Regions from separate parts of the Streptomyces sp. NPDC014727 genome, predicted to be linked through region 1. Evidence: predicted binding sites of a transcription regulator. Region 1 holds the regulator's gene; the other holds the start of a gene.
The links. Region 1 encodes HrcA, which represses chaperone genes, less so after heat shock. Its sites were predicted from a motif close to TTNGCACTCNGNNNNNCNGAGTGCNAA; they were not measured.
Positions count from the first base shown of each region.

Region 2: the regulator HrcA is predicted to act here: its motif matches at 6,522-6,548, upstream of groES (co-chaperone GroES).

Region 1 is NZ_JBIBYR010000005.1:345,213-356,420, forward strand. It holds gene hemW (radical SAM family heme chaperone HemW) at 1-966, shown strand, start outside; gene ACF1B9_RS11745 (DUF3097 domain-containing protein) at 1,033-1,854, opposite strand; gene ACF1B9_RS11750 (MBL fold metallo-hydrolase) at 1,880-2,602, opposite strand; gene hrcA (heat-inducible transcriptional repressor HrcA) at 2,801-3,817, shown strand; gene dnaJ (molecular chaperone DnaJ) at 3,818-4,954, shown strand; gene ACF1B9_RS11765 (nitronate monooxygenase) at 5,079-6,155, shown strand; gene ACF1B9_RS11770 (16S rRNA (uracil(1498)-N(3))-methyltransferase) at 6,152-6,898, shown strand; gene ACF1B9_RS11775 (hypothetical protein) at 7,015-7,548, shown strand; gene ACF1B9_RS11780 (S41 family peptidase) at 7,629-10,895, shown strand; gene ACF1B9_RS11785 (histidine triad nucleotide-binding protein) at 11,039-11,208, shown strand, end outside.
Region 2 is NZ_JBIBYR010000002.1:44,328-55,535, forward strand. It holds gene ACF1B9_RS03875 (YciI family protein) at 1-54, shown strand, start outside; gene ACF1B9_RS03880 (RNA polymerase sigma factor) at 96-1,367, shown strand; gene ACF1B9_RS03885 (class I SAM-dependent methyltransferase) at 1,397-2,017, opposite strand; gene ACF1B9_RS03890 (hypothetical protein) at 2,113-2,778, shown strand; gene ACF1B9_RS03895 (hypothetical protein) at 2,944-3,309, shown strand; gene ACF1B9_RS03900 (methyltransferase domain-containing protein) at 3,326-4,579, opposite strand; gene ACF1B9_RS03905 (polysaccharide deacetylase family protein) at 4,695-5,687, shown strand; gene ACF1B9_RS03910 (DUF6234 family protein) at 5,902-6,384, opposite strand; gene groES (co-chaperone GroES) at 6,701-7,009, shown strand; gene groL (chaperonin GroEL) at 7,110-8,738, shown strand; gene ACF1B9_RS03925 (hydroxyacid dehydrogenase) at 8,859-9,887, opposite strand; gene ACF1B9_RS03930 (carbohydrate ABC transporter permease) at 9,923-10,777, opposite strand; gene ACF1B9_RS03935 (carbohydrate ABC transporter permease) at 10,774-11,208, opposite strand, start outside.

The DNA of each region.
Region 1 (11,208 bases):
CCCGTCCGTACGGTCTTCGTCGGCGGCGGTACGCCGACCCTGCTGGCCGCCGCGGACCTGGTGCGGATGCTGGGAGCGATCCGCGAGGAGTTCGGGCTGGCGGACGATGCCGAGATCACCACCGAGGCCAATCCGGAGTCCGTCGGTCCGGCGTATCTGTCCGAGCTGCGGGAGGGCGGCTTCAACCGGATCTCGTTCGGGATGCAGAGCGCGCGGCAGCATGTGCTGAAGATCCTGGACCGTACGCACACGCCGGGACGGCCCGAGGCGTGTGTCGCCGAGGCGCGGGAGGCGGGCTTCGAGCACATCAACCTCGACCTGATCTACGGCACGCCCGGGGAGTCCGACGACGACTGGCGGGCCTCGCTGGACGCGGCGATCGGAGCGGGGCCGGACCATGTGTCGGCGTACGCGCTGATCGTCGAGGAGGGTACGCAGCTGGCCCGCCGGATCCGGCGCGGCGAGATCCCGATGACCGATGACGACGCCCACGCGGACCGGTACCTGATCGCGGACGAGGCCATGGCCGCGGCGGGCTTCTCCTGGTACGAGGTGTCGAACTGGGCCCGTACGCCCGAGGGCCGCTGCCTGCACAACGAGCTGTACTGGCGCGGCGCCGACTGGTGGGGCGCCGGTCCCGGGGCGCACAGCCATGTCGGCGGGGTGCGCTGGTGGAACGTCAAGCATCCGGGGGCGTACGCGCAGGCCCTGGCCGAGGGGCGGTCGCCCGGCGCCGGGCGCGAGATCCTCTCCGCGGAGGACCGCCGGGTCGAGCGCATCCTGTTGGAGCTGCGGCTCGTGGACGGCTGCCCGCTGTCGCTGCTGGCACCGGCGGGGCTGGCCGCGGCGAGGCGGGCGGTGGACGACGGGCTGCTGGAACGCGGGCCGTACGGGGCGGGGCGGGCGGTGCTCACCCTGCGCGGGCGGTTGCTGGCGGACGCGGTGGTGCGGGACCTGGTGGACTGAGGGGCGGGAACGGGGCCGGGCTCCGCCCCCCGGCCCCCGGCCCCCGGCCCCCGGCCCCCGGAGAAGCTACTCGGGCGGCGCCGTCACGAAGTCGATCAGATGCTCCACCGAGCCCAGCAGCGCCGGCTCCAGGTCCCGGTACGAGCGCACCGTGGAAAGGATCCGCTGCCAGGCCGCCCCCGTGTTCTCCGGCCAGCCCAGCGAGCGGCACACGCCCGTCTTCCAGTCCTGGCCGCGCGGCACCACCGGCCATGCCGGAATGCCCACGGACGACGGCTTCACCGCCTCCCACACGTCGATGTAGGGGTGGCCGACCACCAGTACGTCCGCGTCCGAGACCCGGTCCGCGATCCGGGACTCCTTGGAGCCGGGGACCAGGTGGTCGACCAGGACGCCGAGCCTGGCGTCCGGGCCGGGGGAGAACTCGCGCACGAGGGCGGGGAGGTCGTCGATGCCCTCCAGGTACTCGACGACCACGCCCTCGATCCGCAGGTCGTCGCCCCAGACCCGCTCGACCAGCTCCGCGTCGTGGCGGCCCTCCACATAGATCCGGCCCGCCCGCGCCACCCGGGCGCGCGCGCCGGGGACCGCGACCGACCCCGAGGCCGTACGTGTGGGGCGCCCGGGACCGGCGGCCGACGGGCGCACCAGCGTGACCACCCGGCCCTCCAGCAGGAAGCCGCGCGGCTCCATCGGGAACACCCGGTGCTTGCCGAAACGGTCCTCCAGGGTCACGGTCGGACCCTGGGCCGTCTTCTCACAGCGGATCACCGCACCGCAGAATCCGGTGGAGACCTCCTCCACGACCAGATCGGGCTCGGCGGGGACCTCGGGAACGGGGGCGGACCTCTTCCACGGCGGGGTCAGGTCCGGCTGATAGCTGCGCATCGGATGACGATAGGACGACAACATCTCACGACACGCCGAAGAGCGCGGCCAGCCGGTCGCGCTGGGCCCTGACGAACGCCGCGTCCACCACCGCCCCGTGCCCCGGGACGTACACCGCGTCCTCGCCGCCGAGCGCCAGCAGCCGGTCCAGCGCGGCCGGCCAGCGGGACGGCACCGCGTCCCGGCCCGCCTGCGGTTCGCCGGACTCCTCGACCAGGTCGCCGCAGAGCACCACCGTCGGGGAGCCGGGGACGAGCGCCACCAGATCGTGACCGCTGTGGGCGGGGCCCACGTTCGCCAGCAGCACCTGACGGCCGCCGCCCAGATCGAGGGTCCATTCGTCGCACACCTCGTGGTGCGGCGCCATCAGCACACCGGCGGCCTCCACCGCGTCGTGCTCGGGCACCCCGTGGCGCACCGCGTCGGCGCACAGCTCGTCCGCCCCGCGCTTCAGGAGCCCGGCCATGCCGACCGCTCCGTACACCTGGGCGCCGGAGAAGGCCGCGGTACCCAGCACATGGTCGAAATGAGGGTGGCTGAGTGCGATATGCGTCACCCTCCGGCCGAGCAGGGCCTGTGCCTGGGCCCGCACCTGCGCCCCCTCGCGGAGCGTCGATCCGGTGTCGTAGAGCAGCGCGCCGTCCGTTCCGGCCACCAGCGCGACCGTCGCATCCCACCCGGGAAGCCGCCGCCGGCCCACTCCGTGACCGAGTCGCTCCCAGCCGAACTCTTCCCAAGAGGCGTTCATACCGCGACGCTATCCGCAAAAGACCTGCACGGTCTCGCGGCAGGGTGGCCGGTCGCCCTTGCTAGGCCCCCACTCGTCCGCCGTACACTGGCCGGGGGGTTGCTGGCACTCACATCGACAGAGTGCCAGGAGGATTCCTGGGAAAGTATCAGGAACGGCCCGAGAACCACCGAGGAAACACAGCTGGAGGTGTGCGCGATGCTCAGCGAACGCAGACTCGAAGTGCTGCGCGCCATCGTCCAGGACTATGTCGGCACCGAGGAGCCTGTTGGCTCCAAGGCGCTCACCGAACGGCACAAGCTGGGGGTCTCCCCGGCCACCGTCCGCAACGACATGGCGGTGCTGGAGGACGAGGGCTTCATCGCCCAGCCCCACACCAGCGCGGGACGCATCCCGACGGACAAGGGCTACCGGCTCTTCGTCGACAAGCTCGCGGGCGTCAAGCCCCTCTCGTCGCCGGAACGTCGCGCCATTCACAACTTCCTCGACGGCGCGGTCGACCTCGACGACGTCGTGGGCCGCACCGTTCGGCTGCTCGCGCAGCTGACCCGGCAGGTCGCCATCGTGCAGTACCCCTCGCTGACCCGGTCCACGGTGCGGCATGTGGAACTGCTCTCGCTGGCGTCCGCCCGGCTGATGCTCGTGCTGATCACGGACACCGGCCGGGTCGAACAGCGCATGATCGACTGCCCCGCTCCGTTCGGTGAGACCTCTCTCGCCGATCTGCGGGCCCGGCTCAACAGCCGGGTCGTCGGGCGCCGTTTCACGGACGTCCCGCAGCTGGTGCAGGACCTGCCGGAATCCTTCGAGAGCGAGGACCGGGGAACCGTGTCCACCGTGCTCTCCACCCTGCTCGAAACCCTCGTCGAGGAGACGGAGGAGCGGCTGATGATCGGCGGCACCTCCAACCTCACCCGGTTCGGGCACGACTTCCCCGTGATGATCCGGCCGGTGCTGGAGGCATTGGAGGAGCAGGTCGTGCTGCTGAAGCTGCTCGGCGAGGCCAAGGACTCGGGCATGACCGTACGGATCGGGCACGAGAACGCCCACGAGGGGCTCAACTCCACGTCCGTCGTCGCGGTCGGCTACGGTTCGGGCGACGAGGCAGTCGCCAAACTCGGCGTGGTCGGACCGACCCGCATGGACTACCCCGGAACGATGGGAGCGGTACGCGCAGTGGCACGTTACGTCGGACAGATCCTGGCGGAGTCGTAAGTGGCCACGGACTACTACGCCGTACTCGGCGTGCGCCGCGACGCATCTCAGGACGAGATCAAGAAGGCATTCCGGCGGCTCGCCCGTGAGCTGCATCCGGATGTGAACCCCGATCCGAAGACCCAGGAGCGGTTCAAGGAGATCAACGCCGCCTACGAGGTGCTGTCGGACCCGCAGAAGAAGCAGGTCTACGACCTCGGTGGCGACCCGCTGTCCGCCTCCGGCGGCGGTGGCGCGGGCGGATTCGGGCAGGGCGGCTTCGGCAACTTCTCCGACATCATGGACGCGTTCTTCGGTGCGTCGTCGCAGCGCGGGCCCCGTTCGCGCACCCGGCGCGGCCAGGACGCGATGATCCGGCTGGAGATCGATCTGGCGGAGGCCGCGTTCGGCACCACCAAGGACATCCAGGTCGACACGGCCGTCGTCTGCGCGACCTGCAACGGCGAGGGCGCCGCGCCCGGCACCTCCGCCCAGACCTGTGACATGTGCCGAGGCCGCGGTGAGGTCTCCCAGGTCACCCGGTCCTTCCTGGGCCAGGTCATGACCTCGCGGCCCTGCCCGCAGTGCCAGGGCTTCGGCACGGTCGTGCCGACCCCCTGCCCGGAGTGCGCCGGCGACGGCCGCATCCGCTCGCGGCGCACGCTCACCGTGAAGATCCCCGCCGGTGTCGACAACGGCACGCGCATCCAGCTCGCGGGCGAGGGCGAGGTCGGCCCCGGCGGCGGTCCGGCCGGCGATCTCTACGTGGAGATCCACGAGCTGCCGCACCCGGTGTTCCAGCGCCGCGGCGACGATCTGCACTGCACGGTCACCATCCCCATGACGGCGGGCGCGCTCGGCACCAAGGTGCCGCTGGAGACGCTCGACGGACTGGAGGAGGTCGACATCAGGCCCGGCACCCAGTCCGGACAGTCCGTCCCGTTGCACGGGCGCGGCATCACGCATCTGCGGGGCGGCGGGCGCGGCGATCTGATCGTGCACGTCGAGGTGATGACCCCGACGAAGCTGGACCCGGAGCAGGAGCGACTGCTGCGGGACCTGGCGAAGCTGCGTGGCGAGGAGCGGCCCACCGGCCAGTTCCAGCCCGGACAGCAGGGGCTCTTCTCCCGGCTGAAGGACGCCTTCAACGGCCGCTGACGGTTCCCGCACACCGTTCCTGACCGCCGGACGGGCTCGCTCGCCGAGCCCGTCCGGCGTTTAAGGGCAAAGTGGACCGCAGGCCGCGCACGCCGAGGCGTGCGGGACGTGACACGATGCGGTCATGTCATCCGTGTTGACCGATCTCTGCCGGTATCCGATCGTGCAGGCCCCGATGGCGGGTGGCGCGTCCTGTCCGCAGCTCGTCGCCGCCGTCGCCGAAGCGGGCGGGCTGGGTTTCCTCGCCGCCGGGTACAAGACCGCGGACGGCATGTACAACGAGATCAAACAGCTGCGCGGGCTGACCGGTCAGCCCTTCGGCGTCAATCTCTTCATGCCGCAGCCGGGGCTCGCCGACCCGAGCGCCGTCGAGGTGTACCGGCACCAGCTCGCCGGTGAGGCCGCCTGGTACGAGACCCCGCTCGGCGACCCGGACTCCAGCGGCGGCGACGACGGCTACGAGGCCAAGCTCGCCATCCTTCTGGAGGACCCGGTCCCGGCCGTCTCCTTCACCTTCGGCTGCCCGACCCGCGACACCCTCGACGCGTTCGCCGGAGCCGGCACGTACACGGTGGTGACGGTCACCACGCCCGAGGAGGCCCAGACCGCCCAGTGGGCGGGCGCCGACGCGGTCTGCGTCCAGGGCACAGAGGCGGGCGGCCACCAGTCCACCCACCGGGACGACCCGCAGACCGACGGCACCGGGACAGGACTGCTCTCCCTGGTGGCCCAGGTCCGCGAGACGGTACAGGTGCCGATCATCGCCACGGGCGGGCTGATGCGCGGATCCCAGATCGCCGCGGTGCTCGCCGCGGGCGCGGAGGCGGCGCAGCTCGGCACGGCCTTCCTCGTCTGCCCCGAGTCCGGGGCGCATCTGCTGCACAAGCAGGCACTGACCAACCCGCTGTTCGTACGGACCGCCCTGACCCGGGCTTTCTCCGGCCGCCCGGCCCGGGGCCTGGTCAACCGTTTCATGCGTGAGCACGGTCCGTACGCCCCGGCCGCCTACCCGCAGGTCCACTATCTGACCGCCGGGCTGCGCAAGGCGGCGGCCAGGGCCGGGGACGCCCAGGGCATGGCGCTGTGGGCGGGGCAGGGGCATCGGATGGCACGCGAGCTGCCCGCCGGCCGGCTGGTCGGCCTGCTCGCCGAAGAACTGGACGCCGCACGGACGGCAGTGAGCACAGGGAGTACGCAGTGACCGCACCGGTCTTCGTCGTCGAACAGGTTCCCGACGGGCCCGAGTTCGTCCTGGAAGGGGCCGAGGGCCGCCACGCCGTGTCGGTGAAGCGGCTGCGCGCGGGCGAGGACATCGTGCTGACGGACGGCCACGGCCGTTGGACGGAGGGCGTCGTCAGGGCCGCCGAGGGAAAGGACCGGCTCGTGGTCACCGACCTGGTGGCCGTCCACGAGGAGCCCCGGCCCGCACCCCGTATCACCGTCGTCCAGGCCCTGCCCAAGGGCGACCGCGGCGAGGTCGCCGTCGAGACGATGACGGAGACCGGCGTCGACGCGATCGTGCCCTGGCAGGCATCGCGCTGCATCACGCAGTGGAAGGGCGACCGCGGCCTCAAGTCCCTGGCGAAATGGCGCAACACCGCCCGGGAGGCGGGCAAGCAGTCGCGCCGGGTCCGCTTTCCCGAGGTCGCGGACGCACTGACGACCAGACAGGCTGCCGCGCTCGTGGCCACGGCGGACTTCGCCGCCGTCCTGCACGAGGAGCGGGGGTACGACAGCGAGCCGCTGGCCACCGCCCAACTCCCCACCCAGGGCGAGATCGTGCTGGTCGTCGGCCCCGAGGGCGGGGTCTCACCGGATGAACTGGAGGCCTTCGCCGCGGCGGGCGCCCGGATCTGCCGGCTCGGGACGAGCGTCCTGCGCACCTCGACGGCCGGCACGGCGGCAACGGCACTGCTGCTGGGGCGCACCGGCCGCTGGTCGTGAGACGCCGCCGGTCGTGAGACCGCCCCGTCCGAGCCCCCTTTCGTGCGCCGGAGCCACCCCCGGTGTGGCCGCAAGCCGTCTACCGCCCCGCGGGGGAACGGTGGGAAGCTGCCCGTATGGGGACATCAAGGGCATGGGGTCAGGGAAGTATCCGTCGCTTTCTGGCCGCGTCCGCACTCGCGGGCGCGGCGGTCGCAGGTGTCGTGGCCTGTGAACCCGCGGGCGGGCTGAACTCCGCATCCATCGCCGTGACCACCGACCGGACCGGCACCAGCGCCCTGGAGCGCAACGGGGTCGATGTCCAGTGGCTGAGCTGCACGGCCGACGTCGTGGGGGACCGGATCGGGGGCGCGTCGCCGTCCGCCTCCGCGCGCCGGAGCGCAAACGTCGACTGCACCGGGAGGACCGGCAAGGGCAAGGCCATCACGATCGCCGGCCAGGTGACCGAGGCGCTCGACGGGCGGTGTGTGCGTGGGGACCTGACCGGGAAGGCCGCCGGAAGGGTCGTCTTCCGGGCAGATGTGCTCGGCAACTGCACCGCGGTCCCGTCGCCCGTTGCCGTGAACCCGCCCCTCGGCGGCGGCAACGGCGGCGCCCGGCCGACGGTCACCGTGACGGTCACGGTGACCGAGACGCCCCTGCGCAAGTGATCGCGCCCGCTGTGCGGCCACCCGGCGGACTCCGGCCAACTCGGTTCCGCGGAGCACGCCCGCGGCCTAGGCTGATCGGTGTGACGCAGCCTGCCTACCTCCGATACCCCCATGTCCAGGGCGATTTGATCGCCTTCACCGCCGAGGACGATGTCTGGCTGGCGCCGCTGGACGGCGGCCGGGCCTGGCGCGTCAGCGCCGACAACCGACCGGTCACCAACCCGCGGATATCTCCCGACGGAACCCGGGTCGCCTGGACGTCCACCCGGGACGGGGCCCCGGAGGTGCACATCGCGCCGGTCGACGGCGGCCCCTCCGAGCGGCTCACGTACTGGGGCGACGCCCGGACCTCCGTCCGCGGCTGGACGCCCGAGGGCGACGTGCTGGTCATCAGCGCCCAGGGGCAGGCGTCGATGCGGCGCAGCTGGGCCAGGGCCGTCCCGGTCGACGGCGGTCCCGCGCGGACCCTGCCGTACGGGCCGGTCGGCTCCCTCGCGTACGGGCCCGGCGGACGGATCCTGCTGCTCTCGGCCACGATGGGGCGCGAGGCCGCCACCTGGAAGCGCTACCGGGGCGGCACCGCGGGCAAGTTGTGGATCGCGGCAGAGGGCGCGGGCGACGGCCCGGCGGAGTTCGTACGGCTGCACGAGGACCTCGACGGGAACATCGAAGCCCCGATGTGGGTGGGCGGCGGGGCCCTTGCCGGCCGACCGGAGTCGCGCACGTCGGAACGGGTCGCGTTCCTCTCCGACCACGAAGGGGTCGGTGCGCTCTACTCCTCGCTCCCCGACGGTTCGGACCTGCGCCGCCACAGCGGCATCGAAGGCTTCTACGCCCGTCACGCGACCACCGACGGCACCCGCGTCTGCTACGCCTCCGCCGGTGAACTCTGGCTGCTGGACGACCTCGAAGGAGCCGAACCCCGCCGACTCGACATCCGGCTCGGCGGCCAGCGCGCCGACCTCCAGCCGCACCCCGTGCACGCGGGCAGCCACCTCGACTCCGCGTCCCCGGACCGTACGGGACGCGGCAGTGCCGTCGCGACGCGCGGTGCCGTCCACTGGGTCACCCACCGCGAGGGCCCGGCCCGCGCGCTCGCCGTCGAACCGGGAGTACGGGCCAGGATGCCCCGCGCCTTCCAGGCGGACGGCGACCAGCACGCCGTCTGGGTCACCGACGCCGAGGGCGACGACGCCCTGGAGTGCGCCCCCGCCACCGGCACCGCACCGGGCGCCGTGCCGCGTCGCCTCGCCGCAGGCCGTATCGGCAGGGTCCTCGACCTCGCCGCGGCACCGGACGGCAGCCGGTTCGCCGTCGCCGCGCACGACGGACGGGTGCTGATCGTCGAGCGGGAGAGCGGTGAGGTCCACGAGGTGGACCGCAGCGAGCACGGCGACGTCTCCGGGCTCGTCTTCTCGCCCGACTCCTCCTGGCTGGCCTGGTCGCACCCCGGACCCGATCCGCTCAGACAGCTCAAACTCGCGCACCTCGCGGATCTGTCCGTCGCCGAGGCCACCCCGCTGCGTTTCCGGGACTTCGCCCCCGCGTTCACCACCGACGGCAAGCACCTCGCGTTCCTCTCGGAGCGGTCCTTCGATCCGGTCTACGACGCCCACGTCTTCGATCTGGCGTTCATCGGCGCCTGCCGTCCGCATCTGCTGACGCTCGCCGCCACCACGCCCTCACCGTTCGGGCCGCAGCGCCACGGCCGCCCGACCGAGAAGGAGAAGGGCGGCGACGGCGAGGACAACCCGACCGCGCTGCCCGTCACCCGGATCGACCTCGAAGGACTCGCCGAGCGGATCGTGCCGCTGCCCGTCGAGGCCGCCAGCTACTCCACGCTGCGGGCCGCCAGGGACGGGCTGCTGTGGCTGAGCCACCCGGTGACCGGGGTGCTCGGCACGAGCGGCGCCACGCCCGACTCCCGGCGGCCCGAGACCGTCCTGGAACGGTACGACCTGGAGAAGCTGCGCTGCGAGGAACTCGCCTCGGACGTCGGCGGTTTCGAGGTCAGCGGCGACGGCAAGCGGATCGTCCTGCGGACCCGGGGCAAGCTGCGCGTCGTGCCGTCCGACAGCCGCGTACCGGCCGGTGACGACGACCACGACGGCGACAGCAGCGTCACCGTCGACCTCTCCCGGATCCGCCGGATCCTCGACCCGGCCGCCGAGTGGCGTCAGATGTACGACGAGGCCGGGCGCATCATGCGGGACAACTTCTGGCGTCCCGACATGGGCGGTGTCGACTGGGACGGAGTCCTGGACCGCTACCGCCCGGTGCTGGAGCGCGTCGCCACCCACGACGACCTGGTGGACCTGCTGTGGGAGGTGCAGGGAGAGCTCGGCACCTCGCACGCCTATGTGACGCCGCCCGGCGGATGGCGCGACGACTCGACCCGGCAGGGGCAGCTCGGCGCCAACATCTCCCGTACGGACGAAGGAAGTTGGCGCATCGACCGCATCCTGCCCTCCGAGACCTCCGACCCGGCGGCCCGGTCGCCCCTGACCGCACCCGGGGTGGCGGTGCGCGTCGGGGACACGATCCTCGCCGTCGACGGGCAGCCGGTCGACCCGGTGACCGGACCCGGACCGCTGCTCACCGGTTCGGCCGGCAAGCCGGTCGAGCTGACCGTGTCGCCGGTGGACGGCGGCTACCCGCGCCATGTCGTCGTCGTGCCGGTCGCCGACGAGGAGGCGCTGCGCTACCACGCATGGGTCGCCGACCGGCGGGCCTACGTCCACGAGCACTCCGGCGGACGCCTCGGCTACCTCCATGTGCCCGACATGGTCGGCTCGGGCTGGGCCCAGCTCCACCGCGATCTGCGCCTCGAAGTGGCCCGCGAGGGGCTGGTCGTGGACGTCCGCGAGAACCGCGGCGGCCACACCTCGCAGCTGATCGTGGAGAAGCTCGCCCGGCGCATCGTCGGCTGGGACATGCCGCGCGGGATGCGGCCGTACAGCTACCCGGAGGACGCGCCGCGCGGCCCCGTGGTGGCCGTCGCCGACGAGTTCTCCGGCTCGGACGGCGACATCGTGAACGCCGCGATCAAGGCGCTGAGCATCGGGCCGGTGGTGGGTACGCGTACCTGGGGCGGGGTGGTCGGCATCGACAGCCGCTACCAGCTCGTCGACGGGACGTCGGTCACCCAGCCCAAGTACGCGTTCTGGTTCGAGGGTTACGGCTGGGGCGTGGAGAACCACGGGGTCGATCCCGATGTCGAGGTCGTGATGACGCCGCAGGACCACGCGGCGGGGCGCGATCCGCAACTGGACGAGGCGATCCGGATCGCACTGGCGTCGCTGGCACAGACGCCGGCGAAGCGGGCGCCGGAGCCGCCGGGGGTGTAGGGGGCGGACGCGGGAGGGGGGCGAGTGCGCCTGCGGTCGGCAGGTCAGCCCGCCCGCCCCTTCCCGGTACGGGGAACGAGCCCGCCGTCGGCGCCCCGATACCATGCCGTACAACGATCACCACCGACCGAGGAGCCGACCCCATGGCGGGAGAACCGCAGCCCGACTGCCTGTTCTGCAAGATCGTCTCGGGTGACATCCCGGCAACCATCGTCCGGGAGACCGACACCACCGTCGCCTTCCGGGACATAAACCCTCAGGCCCCCACCCACGTGCTCGTCATCCCCCGCGTCCACTACCCGGACGCCGCCGC
Region 2 (11,208 bases), on a different contig from region 1:
AGCTGGACCGTCACCTCCGAGGTCCGGCAGATCGACGAGGCCCCGGGCGTCTGACCGCCCCGGCTTGCCGCGTCCCCGTACCGCTGCTCTGATGAGTGACCGTGACGGCAGCAAGTGCGAGGACGGCGGTCGAGGCGGTCTTCAGGATCGAGTCCGCGCGGATCATCGCAGGTGTCACCCGCATCGTGCGGGACGTGGGCATAGCCGAGGAACTCGCGCAGGACGCCCTGGTGGCCGCGCTGGAACAGTGGCCGCAGTCAGGTGTCCCGGACCGGCCGGGCGCCTGGCTCATGGCCACCGCCAGACACCGCGCGATCGATCTCGTACGCCGCAAGGAGACGTACGCGCGCAAGCTCGCCGAGGTGGGGCGGACCCTGGAGGACGTGCCGCCGCCCGAGCCCGCGGAAGCGGACGACATCGACGACGATCTGCTCCGGCTGATCTTCACCGCCTGCCATCCGGTGCTGTCCACCGAGGCCCGGATCGCCCTCACCCTGCGGCTGCTCGGCGGACTCACCACCGAAGAGATCGCCCGCGCGTTCCTGGCCCCCGAACCGACCGTCGCCCAGCGCATCGTCCGGGCGAAACGGACCCTGGGCCGGGAGGGCGTCCCCTTCGAGGTGCCGTACGGACCCGAGCGTGCCGCCCGCCTCGCCTCGGTGCTCGACGTCATCTACCTGATCTTCAACGAGGGATACGCCGCGACCGCGGGCGACGACTGGCTGCGGCCGGCGCTGTGCGAGGACGCGCTGCGGCTGGCCCGGGTGCTGGCGGCTCTGATGGAACGGGAGCCGGAGGTCCACGGCCTGGCGGCGCTGCTGGAACTCCAGGCCTCGCGCACCGCCGCCAGGACCGGGCCGGACGGCGCCCCGGTGCTGCTGGCCGACCAGAACCGGGCCCGCTGGGACCACCTGCTGATCCGGCGCGGCGTCGCGGCCCTGGAACGGGCCGTGGCGGCGACGGAGGAGGGCACCGGGCTCGGCCCGTACACCGTGCAGGCGGCGATCGCCGCCTGCCACGCACGGGCGGTGACGTACGAGGACACGGACTGGAGCACCATCGCCGCCCTCTACGACCGCCTCGCCGCGATCGCGCCGTCCCCGGTCGTCGAGCTCAACCGGGCCGTGGCGGTCTCGATGGCCGAGGGCCCCGCGGCCGGCCTCGCCCTGGCCGACGCCCTGGCCGGCGATCCGGCACTCAGGAGCTACCACCTGCTGCCCAGCGTCCGCGGGGACCTGCTGGCCAGGATGGGCCGTACGGACGAGGCACGGGCGGAGTTCGTACGGGCGGCCGGACTGACCCGCAACGCGCGCGAACGCGAGCTGCTCCTGGACCGCGCCGCCCACCCGGACCGCGCCGGGCGATGAGTTCCGGGCGCCGCGCCGGGCCACGCCGGTCAGGGGGCGGCGACCCCCATCGAGTCGGCCGCCATCGGCTTCGGGGCGCCCTTCGCGTAGAACACGTCGAGATCGAGGATCGTGAACCCCGCGGCCGTCAGCATCTCGGGGATCGACCGCGTCAGATGGCACCCGCCGAAGAGCCGCCGCTCCAGTGGGTCGAGGCGGCGCTGCCAGCGGCGTACGTCCTCGTCCTCCTCCGGCGCCAGCCCGTGCTCCAGGAAGTGCAGGGTCGCACCGGGCTTGAGGACCCTCCGCACCTCGCGCAGCGCCGCGTCGGCGTCGGGGATGGTGCACAGCGCCCACGTCGACAGGGCGCCGTCGAAGGTGTTGTCCTCGAACGGCAGGTACTGACTGTCCAGGCAGGCGCGCCGCACCAGGGCGTGCCCCGCGTCGATGCGGTCCCGGGCCAGCTTCCAGCCGAGATCGGACGGCTCGACCGCGGCCACGTCGGTGACGGCCTCCGGGTAGAACGGGACGTTGTGCCCGGAGCCGAACCCGATCTCGATGATCTCGCCGTACAGGCCTTCGCAGACCCGGCGCCGCAGCGGCTCGAACGCCTTCGAGCGGCCGGCGGCATCGGCGATCCGGGGCACGATCCGTTCGGCATAGAACCCCATCGCGAACCTCCGTATGTCCCTTCCCAGCATGGCACCCCGGCGGCCTCGACGCACCGTGCCGTCGACAGGTTCCCGCGGTCGATAGGGTCTGGCCCATGTTCAGCCGCGCACAACTGCCGCCGCCCCCACCGCCCGTGGAGATACGTTCCTGGCCCGACCGCGAGGCGCTGCTCACCGACCGGGCCGTGGTGCTGGGGGAGTTGGTGAAGAGGCATGTCTCACCGGCGCGGCTGGCGACACTGTGGCTGTGGGGGGCGCTCTGCGCGGTCGGCTGGTCGCTGGTGAGCGCGGCGCTCATCACGTTCGAGGAGACCTACGACATCTTCAGCGCCGTGCTCGCCGTGATCCTCGCCGCAATGGGCGCCTGCTGTGCGGTGCCCGCGGTCGTCCTCGTCGTCATCGGGCTGCGCCACGACCGCGACATCCGCCGACTGCTCTCCGCCTGGGGCGGGTTGGACCGCGATCCGGTGCGCGACGCGCGGTTGAGGATGCCGGGCGTCAGTCTCGTCTGGCTGCTGTCGTCCTTCGCGCTGTGTGTACTCGGGCTGTACACCTGCATCGCGGTCCCGGCGACCGACGAGGCGGTCCGGGACGGTTTCGGCCTCGCCGCCCTGTTCATGGGACTCGGGATGACCTGCTGGCTCGTCGGACTGATCGGCGTCACCAAGGCCTTCGCCCACCGCCGTTGGGTGCTGCGGGTACTGGTCGGGGCGCCCGCCCCGGAGCCGTTGTTCTCCGCCGGGGGCGGCGCGCACCGCTGACGACCTCGCCCGCGATGGTCAGCGGCGTCGCGGCGTCCGGGGCCTGCGCCTTGGATTCGAAGGCCCCGTACGCCGCTCCTTGTCCCGCTGCCAAGCGTGGGCGAGGGCGCGAGCCCGGACCTATCCTGGCCGGACACATGAGTCACGCAGGGGGAGGAGTGTCGCATGGAGTGGTACTGGTGGGTGCTCATCATCTTCTGGACGGGCGGCTTCGGATGGGCCGTCGACAACGTCCGTACCGCGCTGCGCAACCGGCACAGCCGCAAGCTGGAGCTGCTGGAGGCGGCCAGGCAGGAGCGGCTGGCCGTCGAAGCGGCCCACAAGCCGCCGGAGCCGGTCTGCGGCTGCACGCACCATCTCGCCAAGCACGACAAGCGGGGCAGGTGCCATGAACGGGTCGAGGTGCCGACGGCCTGGGACGAGGCCAAGAAGCCGGTCCGTTTCGAGGCGGGCCAGTGCAACTGCCAGCAGTACGTGGGTCCTCAGCCACTCTCCCAGGTGTACGCCGAGGACCTGACCGACCTGGCCTGACGGCCACCCCCGCCGGTCAGGCGGGGCCGGTCAGCGGGTGGCCGATCAGCATCGTCGGGGCTCCGGCCACCCGGGTCAGGAAGACCGTCGCGGCGTTCGGCCCCTGGAGCTTCATCCTGCGGCGCAGTTCCTCCGGCTCGACGGCCGAGCCACGCTTCTTCACCGTCAGGACGCCGATCTTCCGCTCCCGCAGCAGCGCCTTCAGCTTCTTCATGTTGAACGGCAGCCGGTCGGTGATCTCGTACCCGGTGGTGTACGGGGAGTCGTACGGCTCGTCGCTCGTGACGTACGCGATGGTCTCGTCGATCAGGCGGCCGTCGCACCGCGCCACGATGTCGGCGACCAGATGGGCGCGGATGACGGCGCCGTCCGGCTCGTACAGATAGCGGCCGACCGGTCCGACGGGCGGGGCGGGCAGCGGGGCCGCGGACCACAGCGCGGCACCGGCCGGCAGTACGGTGGCGCGGTACGAACCGGCCGTGAAGCCCTCGCCGAACCAGAGCACCGCCTCCTTCACATCGCCGCCGTCCGAGATCCACTCGGCCTCGGCCCGCGCCGGGATCGCCTCGTGCGGGATGCCGGGGGCGATCTTCAGCGCGGCGCGCGGGGCCCCGAGCGCCGCGCCGGTCGCCCAGGAGAGCGGGGGCGAGTACGCCTCGGGGTCGAAGATCCTGCCCCTGCCGCCGCGCCGCGCCGGATCGACGAAGACCGCGTCGTACGGCGAGGTGTCGATCCCGGTGACATCGGCGCGGCGCACCTCGATCAGACCGTCCAGACCGAGCGCGGCGGCGTTGGCGCGGGCCACCTCGGCGGTCAGCGGATCGCGGTCCACGGCCAGGACCGAGATGCCCGCCCGCGCGAGCGCGATCGCGTCACCGCCGATCCCGCAGCAGAGGTCGGCGACGCTCCGCACCCCCGCCTCCACGAACCGCCGCGCGCGGTGGGTGGCCACCGAGGTACGGGTCGCCTGCTCGACGCCGTTCGGCGTGAAGAACATCCGGTACGCGTCCTCGGCACCGAATTTCGCCACCGCCCGCTGTCGCAGCCGCGCCTGCCCCAGCGCGGCCGACACCAGGGAGGCCGGGTGGGTGCGGCGCAGCCGGGTGGCGGTGGCGAGCTCCTGGGCGGGGTCGTACGAGCGCAGCCCGTCCAGCAGCGCCGCGCCCTCCGGGGTGCGCAGGGCCATGAAGGCGGCGAGCGGGTCGTCGGCGTCGGACGGGCCGGGGGCGTCGGACGGGTCGTTCGGGGCGAGAGCGTTCACCCGTCCCATTGTGAGCCAGCCGGGTTGACCGGCGGACCCGGCGGCGGTGTCGGACCCCGGGGCCGCTCACGGGCTGGCAGGATGCGACGCCATATTACTTATGCGACAAAAGGAAGAATTAAACATGGAAAGGCGAGAATCGGGCACGTTCGACACCGGTGCGCGCCGGGCTTCCGGCGCGCACCGCTCGGCCCGCGTGGTCCTGGCCGCACTCCTGCTCGCCGCGGTCGGTTCGGGCTGCGCGTCCGGGACCGGCGGCCGGGGCGACGCGGACACCGAGCACCGGGCCCGACCCTCCGCCGGACACCCGGGCGGTCCCGGACAGAAGGCGCGCCCCGGGCAACCGGCCGAACAGGGCCGCGCACCCGCCGGATCCCATGAGAACGCGAGGCTCGCCCCGGCCGTACGGGCGGCCCTCGCGAAGAAATGGGGACTGGACGGGCCACCGCTGGTCGCACCCCCGCCGCCCGCGGTGAAGCCGCACCTCACCACCCGGGAAGGGTTCGAGGTCAAGGGCGGCGACGACTCGCTGCCGCCGGTGTTCACCACCGTCCCGACCAAGGACCGGGTCGTCTTCCTGACGATGGACGACGGTTCCGAGAAGGACCCCGGGCTGCTGCGGATGATGGACGAGCTGGACATCCCCTACAGCGCGTTCCTCAGTGACTACGAGGTGAGCGACAACTACGGGTACTTCGGCGAGGCGCAGCGGCTGGGCGTGTCCCTCAACAATCACACACTCACCCACCCCTATCTGCCCGGCCTCTCCCACAGCGGGCAGAAGCGCGAGATCTGCGACCAGCAGGACATCATCGAGAAGCGGTTCGGCAAGCGTCCCACCCTCTTCCGTCCGCCCTACGGCAACTACAACGGGGACACGCTCCGCATCGCGAAGTCCTGCGGCATCAAGGCCGTGCCGCTCTGGAACGCGGAAGCGTTCCCGGACCACATGGAATGGCGCGAGGAGGACCAGGACCTGCACCCCGGCGACATCATCCTCACGCACTTCCGGGGCCGGAAGGAGTGGGGAGCCGGCATGACCGACCTGGTCCGCGCGGTCATGAAGACCATCACGGACAAGGGTTACGCCGTGGCCCGGCTGGAGGACTACGTATGACAAGGGCGCACCGGCTGCTCGCCGGACTGCTGACAGCAGGTGCGCTGCTGACCGCCACCACCGCGTGCGCACAGTCGGTGGACCCGATCGAACGGCTGGGTCGCAAGGCCGCGCAGAAGATGACCCGGCCGCGGCCGACGCCGGAGGCCGGCCCGCGGGCGCGTCCGCACGGCGATCACGGGGCGCCGGGGTCGCTGGTCGTCGTCGCCTGCCCTCAGCCGCCGGAGTCCAGGCACTCGCGGTTGTCGCCGCCGCTGAGGCACTGGTGGCCGGACCGTCCGGGATCGTACGAGGGGGCGGGGGCCGGTGCCGGGTGCGAACGGCGGTAGTCCTCGTGCCCGGTCAACACCGTGACCAGGCACAGCAGCAGTGCGGCCAGGACCTGGATTCCACCCGCCCAGGGCCAGTTCGAGTGGATCAGGACCACGGCGAACAGGGAGGCCACCGCGGCGAACCCGCCGAAGACGAGGACCGGCGTCCAGTCCATGGGCGGCGGACCGGGCGCCTCCCGGCCCCCGGGGTCCAGTCGCGAGACCGTCAGGGAGTAGGCGGCGACCGCGCAGATCAGCCCCTCCAGGGCCACCAGCAGCAGACCGAGCAGTACGTCGAGGCAGCCGTTGACGGCGCGCGAGTGGTGCTGCGCGGCCGAAGGGCGGGGCGAGGGCGGGGCCGGGGGGCCGTACGGAGGTCCGGGCATGCACCCACGGTCGTACGGAACGGTTCGGTCCGTTCCCGCGTTGTCCTCATGGTGTCCGGACTGTTGTGCGGGCGGCCGCACGGGGATGGCGTGCGGCGGGGGCGGGCAGGGGTCTCGGCACGCCACGACTGGCTGAATTGGCACTCCGCTTGACCGAGTGCTAATCCCGGTCATAGTCTCGGTGCTGGCACTCACCACTGGAGAGTGCCAGCAGTACTGCGCGACTGGCAGGTCCGGCACCCGCGACGACGGATCCACCTGGTCGCCACCCAAAGACTCTTAACCCCGTGAGATCTCCGAAGGGGGAGACCGGATCGTGTCGACCGCCAGCACCAAGGTTGCGATCAAGCCGCTCGAGGACCGCATTGTGGTCCAGCCGCTCGACGCCGAGCAGACCACGGCCTCCGGCCTGGTTATTCCGGACACCGCCAAGGAGAAGCCCCAGGAGGGCGTCGTCCTGGCCGTGGGCCCGGGCCGCTTCGAGAACGGCGAGCGCCTTCCGCTCGACGTCAAGACCGGCGACGTCGTGCTCTACAGCAAGTACGGCGGCACCGAGGTGAAGTACAACGGCGAGGAGTACCTCGTCCTCTCGGCTCGCGACGTTCTCGCGATCATCGAGAAGTAATTCACCCACGTTTGCTTCTGTTCTGCGCCCCTGGCCCCCTGCGAACTAACCAGCCGGGCGGTCGGGGGCGCAGTTCATTTGAGAGGAAAGCTCAGCTCCCATGGCGAAGATTCTGAAGTTCGACGAGGACGCCCGTCGCGCCCTTGAGCGCGGCGTCAACAAGCTTGCCGACACGGTCAAGGTGACGATCGGCCCCAAGGGCCGCAACGTCGTCATCGACAAGAAGTTCGGCGCTCCCACCATCACCAACGACGGTGTCACCATCGCGCGCGAGGTCGAGCTCGACGACCCGTACGAGAACCTCGGCGCCCAGCTGGTGAAGGAAGTGGCGACCAAGACCAACGACGTCGCGGGTGACGGTACGACCACCGCCACCGTGCTGGCCCAGGCGCTCGTCCGCGAGGGTCTGCGCAACGTCGCCGCGGGTGCTTCCCCGGCCGCCCTGAAGAAGGGCATCGACGCCGCGGTCAAGGCCGTCTCCGACGAGCTCCTCGCGACCGCCCGTCCGATCGACGACAAGACCGACATCGCCGCCGTCGCCGCGCTCTCCGCGCAGGACCCGCAGGTCGGCGAGCTCATCGCGGACGCGATGGACAAGGTCGGCAAGGACGGTGTCATCACCGTCGAGGAGTCCAACACCTTCGGTCTGGACCTCGACTTCACCGAGGGCATGGCCTTCGACAAGGGCTACCTGTCCCCGTACATGGTGACCGACCAGGAGCGTATGGAGGCCGTCCTCGACGACCCGTACATCCTGATCCACCAGGGCAAGATCGGCTCGATCCAGGAGCTGCTCCCGCTGCTGGAGAAGGTCATCCAGGCCGGTGGCTCCAAGCCGCTGCTGATCATCGCCGAGGACGTCGAGGGCGAGGCGCTGTCGACCCTCGTCGTCAACAAGATCCGTGGCACCTTCAACGCCGTCGCGGTGAAGGCCCCGGGCTTCGGTGACCGCCGCAAGGCCATGCTCGGCGACATCGCCACCCTCACCGGTGCGACCGTCATCGCCGAGGAGGTCGGCCTCAAGCTCGACCAGGCCGGTCTGGACGTGCTGGGCACCGCCCGCCGCGTCACCGTCTCCAAGGACGACACGACGATCGTGGACGGCGGCGGCGAGCCCGGCGACGTCAAGGGCCGGGTCAACCAGATCAAGGCCGAGATCGAGGCCACGGACTCCGACTGGGACCGCGAGAAGCTCCAGGAGCGCCTCGCGAAGCTGGCCGGCGGCGTGTGCGTGATCCGTGTCGGTGCCGCCACCGAGGTGGAGCTGAAGGAGAAGAAGCACCGTCTGGAGGACGCCATCTCCGCGACCCGCGCCGCGGTCGAGGAGGGCATCGTCTCCGGTGGTGGCTCCGCCATCGTCCACGCCGTCAAGGTCCTCGACGGCAACCTCGGCAAGACCGGCGACGAGGCCACCGGTGTCGCGGTCGTGCGCCGCGCCGCGGTCGAGCCGCTGCGCTGGATCGCCGAGAACGCGGGTCTCGAGGGTTACGTCATCACCTCGAAGGTCGCCGAGCTCGACAAGGGCCAGGGCTTCAACGCCGCGACGGGCGAGTACGGCGACCTGGTGAAGGCCGGCGTCATCGACCCGGTCAAGGTCACCCGCTCCGCGCTGGAGAACGCCGCGTCCATCGCGTCGCTGCTGCTCACGACCGAGACGCTGGTCGTCGAGAAGCCGGCCGAGGAAGAGGCCGAGGCCGGTCACGGCCACGGTCACGGCCACTCGCACTAGCGTGTAGCGCCATCCGGCACCGAGGCCCGGTACCCCGTCGCGGGGTACCGGGCCTCGGCATGTGCGGCGCCCTCGGGCCGGGGACGCCGCAGGGATGTGCGGGCGGGGACGGAGCCCGCGTCAGGCCGAGTGCGGCAGCACCTCCGGCAGCACCGGGTCCGCGAAGGGCAGACCCTGTACGTACCGTTCCGTCTCGTCCAGCGCCTGGTCGGCCATCCGGTGCAGCTCGTCGCCCAGCGAACCCGCGACATGCGGCGTGAGCAGCACATTCGGCAGGTCGTACAACGGCGAGTGCGCGGGCGGGAGTTCGGGTTCCGTCACATCCAGCACCGCGTGCAGCCGACCGGCCGTCAGCTCGGGCAGCAGCGCCTCCTCGTCGACCAGCGAACCCCGCGCCGTGTTGATCAGCGTCGTCCCGGTCGCCATGGCCGACAGCTGAGCTGCGCCGATGAGATGGCGCGTCTTTGGAAGCTGCGGCGCGTGCACCGAAACGACCGAACTGCTCGCGCACAGCTCGTCGAGCGAGGTGAGCCGTACACCGAGCCGCGCCGCCTCCGGACCGTCCACGTACGGGTCGTACAGCAGGACGTCCAGATCGAAGGGGCGCAGCAGCTCGATCACGCGCCGGCCGATGCGGGAGGCGCCGATGATGCCGACCGTACGGCGGTAGTTGCCCCAGCCGTCGAGTTCCGCGAGCCAGTCGTGGTCGGCGCGCAGGGTGCGGTAGCGGTCCGCGGAGTGCAGGACCCGCTTGCCCGCGAAGAGGATCGCGGCGAGGGTGAACTCGGCGACGGGCAGCGCGTTGGCCCCGGCCGCCGTGGTGACGGCGAGCCCGCGCTCCCAGCAGGCGTCGGTGATGTGGTGCTTCACGGAACCCGCCGCGTGCACCACGGCGCGCAGCCGGGGCGCGGCCGACAGCACCTCGGCGGTGAGCGGAGTCGCGCCCCAGCAGGTGAACAGCACCTCGGCCTCGGCGAGCGCGGCGGCCACCTCGGGCGTCGGATCGGCCAGGTCGTGGGCGACGAGGTACGGGTCGGTGCGGGTGAGGGCGGCCAGGCGGGTGCGATGGCGGTCGGCGAGCAGGCGGTCGGCGACGCCGGGGCCCATCGCGAGCAGGGCCGTCGGCCGGTTGTCAGTGGCGTGGGGCATGGTGGAACTCGTACTCCTCAGGGCTCGCGCGGTGGTCACTTGACGCTGCCGGCGGTCAGACCGGCCTTCCAGTGCCGCTGCAGCGAGACGAAGGCGACGATCAGGGGGATGACGGCGAGGAGCGAGCCGGTCACGACGAGCGGATAGAAGCTCGGCTCGCCATGGGTGTTGGTGTTCCAGGAGTACAGACCGAGGCTCAGCGGGAAGAGCTTGCGGTCCGAGAGCATCACGAGGGGGAGGAAGAAGTTGTTCCAGATCGCGGTGAACTGGAAGAGGAAGACGGTCACGAAACCCGGCATGACCATGCGCAGCCCGATGGACCAGAAGACGCGCAGCTCGCCGGCCCCGTCGATACGGGCGGCCTCCAGGGCCTCGTTCGGTATATAGCCGGTGCTGAACACCCGGGCGAGATACACGCCGAACGGGTTGACCAGCACCGGGATCAGCACGGACCAGTAGGTGTTGACCAGGCCGGTCTTGGAGGCCAGGAGATACATCGGCAGGGCGAGCGCCGTGGTGGGCACGAGCACGCCCATCAGCACGAGGCCGAACAGCTTCTCCTTGCCCCGGAACTCGTACTTGTCGAAGGCGTACCCCGCGGCGACGCAGATCAGCGAGCAGACGATCGCCCCGCCGCCCGCGTAGAGAAGGCTGTTGAGGTACCAGCGGAAGTAGATGCCGTCGCCGTAGGAGGCCAGGTTCGACAGGTTCTCGCCGAGGTTGAAGCCCTCGAAGGAGAACGCGTTGCCCGCGAGCAGACCGCCGGTGTCCTTCGTGGCGGCGGTGACCAGCCAGACGAGGGGGAAGAGCATGTAGACGACGGCGAGCAGAAGGAAACCGTTGACCGCGGTCTTCGACATCCAGCGGCCGCGGGAGGCGGGGGAGTTCATGCTTTCTTGCCCTTCCGGCCGGTGAAGCGGGTGACGACGAAGGACAGCAGCGCGGCCGTGAGCGCCAGCAGGATGGAGGCGGCCGCGGCGAGACCGTAGTCGTTGCGTTCGAAGGCCGCGGTGTAGGCGTACATGTTCGGCGTCCAGGTGGAGGAGACGGCGGAGCCGGTTCCCTTGTTGAGGATCAGCGGCTCGGTGAACAGCTGGAGCGAGCCGATGACCGTGAACAGCGCGACCATCACGACCGAGGCGCGGATCAGCGGCACCTTGATGCTGAGCGCGACGCGCCAGGCACCGGCCCCGTCGACCGTGGCCGCTTCGAGCACGGAGCGGTCGATGGCCTGCAACGCGGCGTAGAAGATCACCATGTTGTAGCCGAGCCATTCCCACAGGGCGATGTTGACGACGGAGGGGAGGGCGCCCTCGGGAGA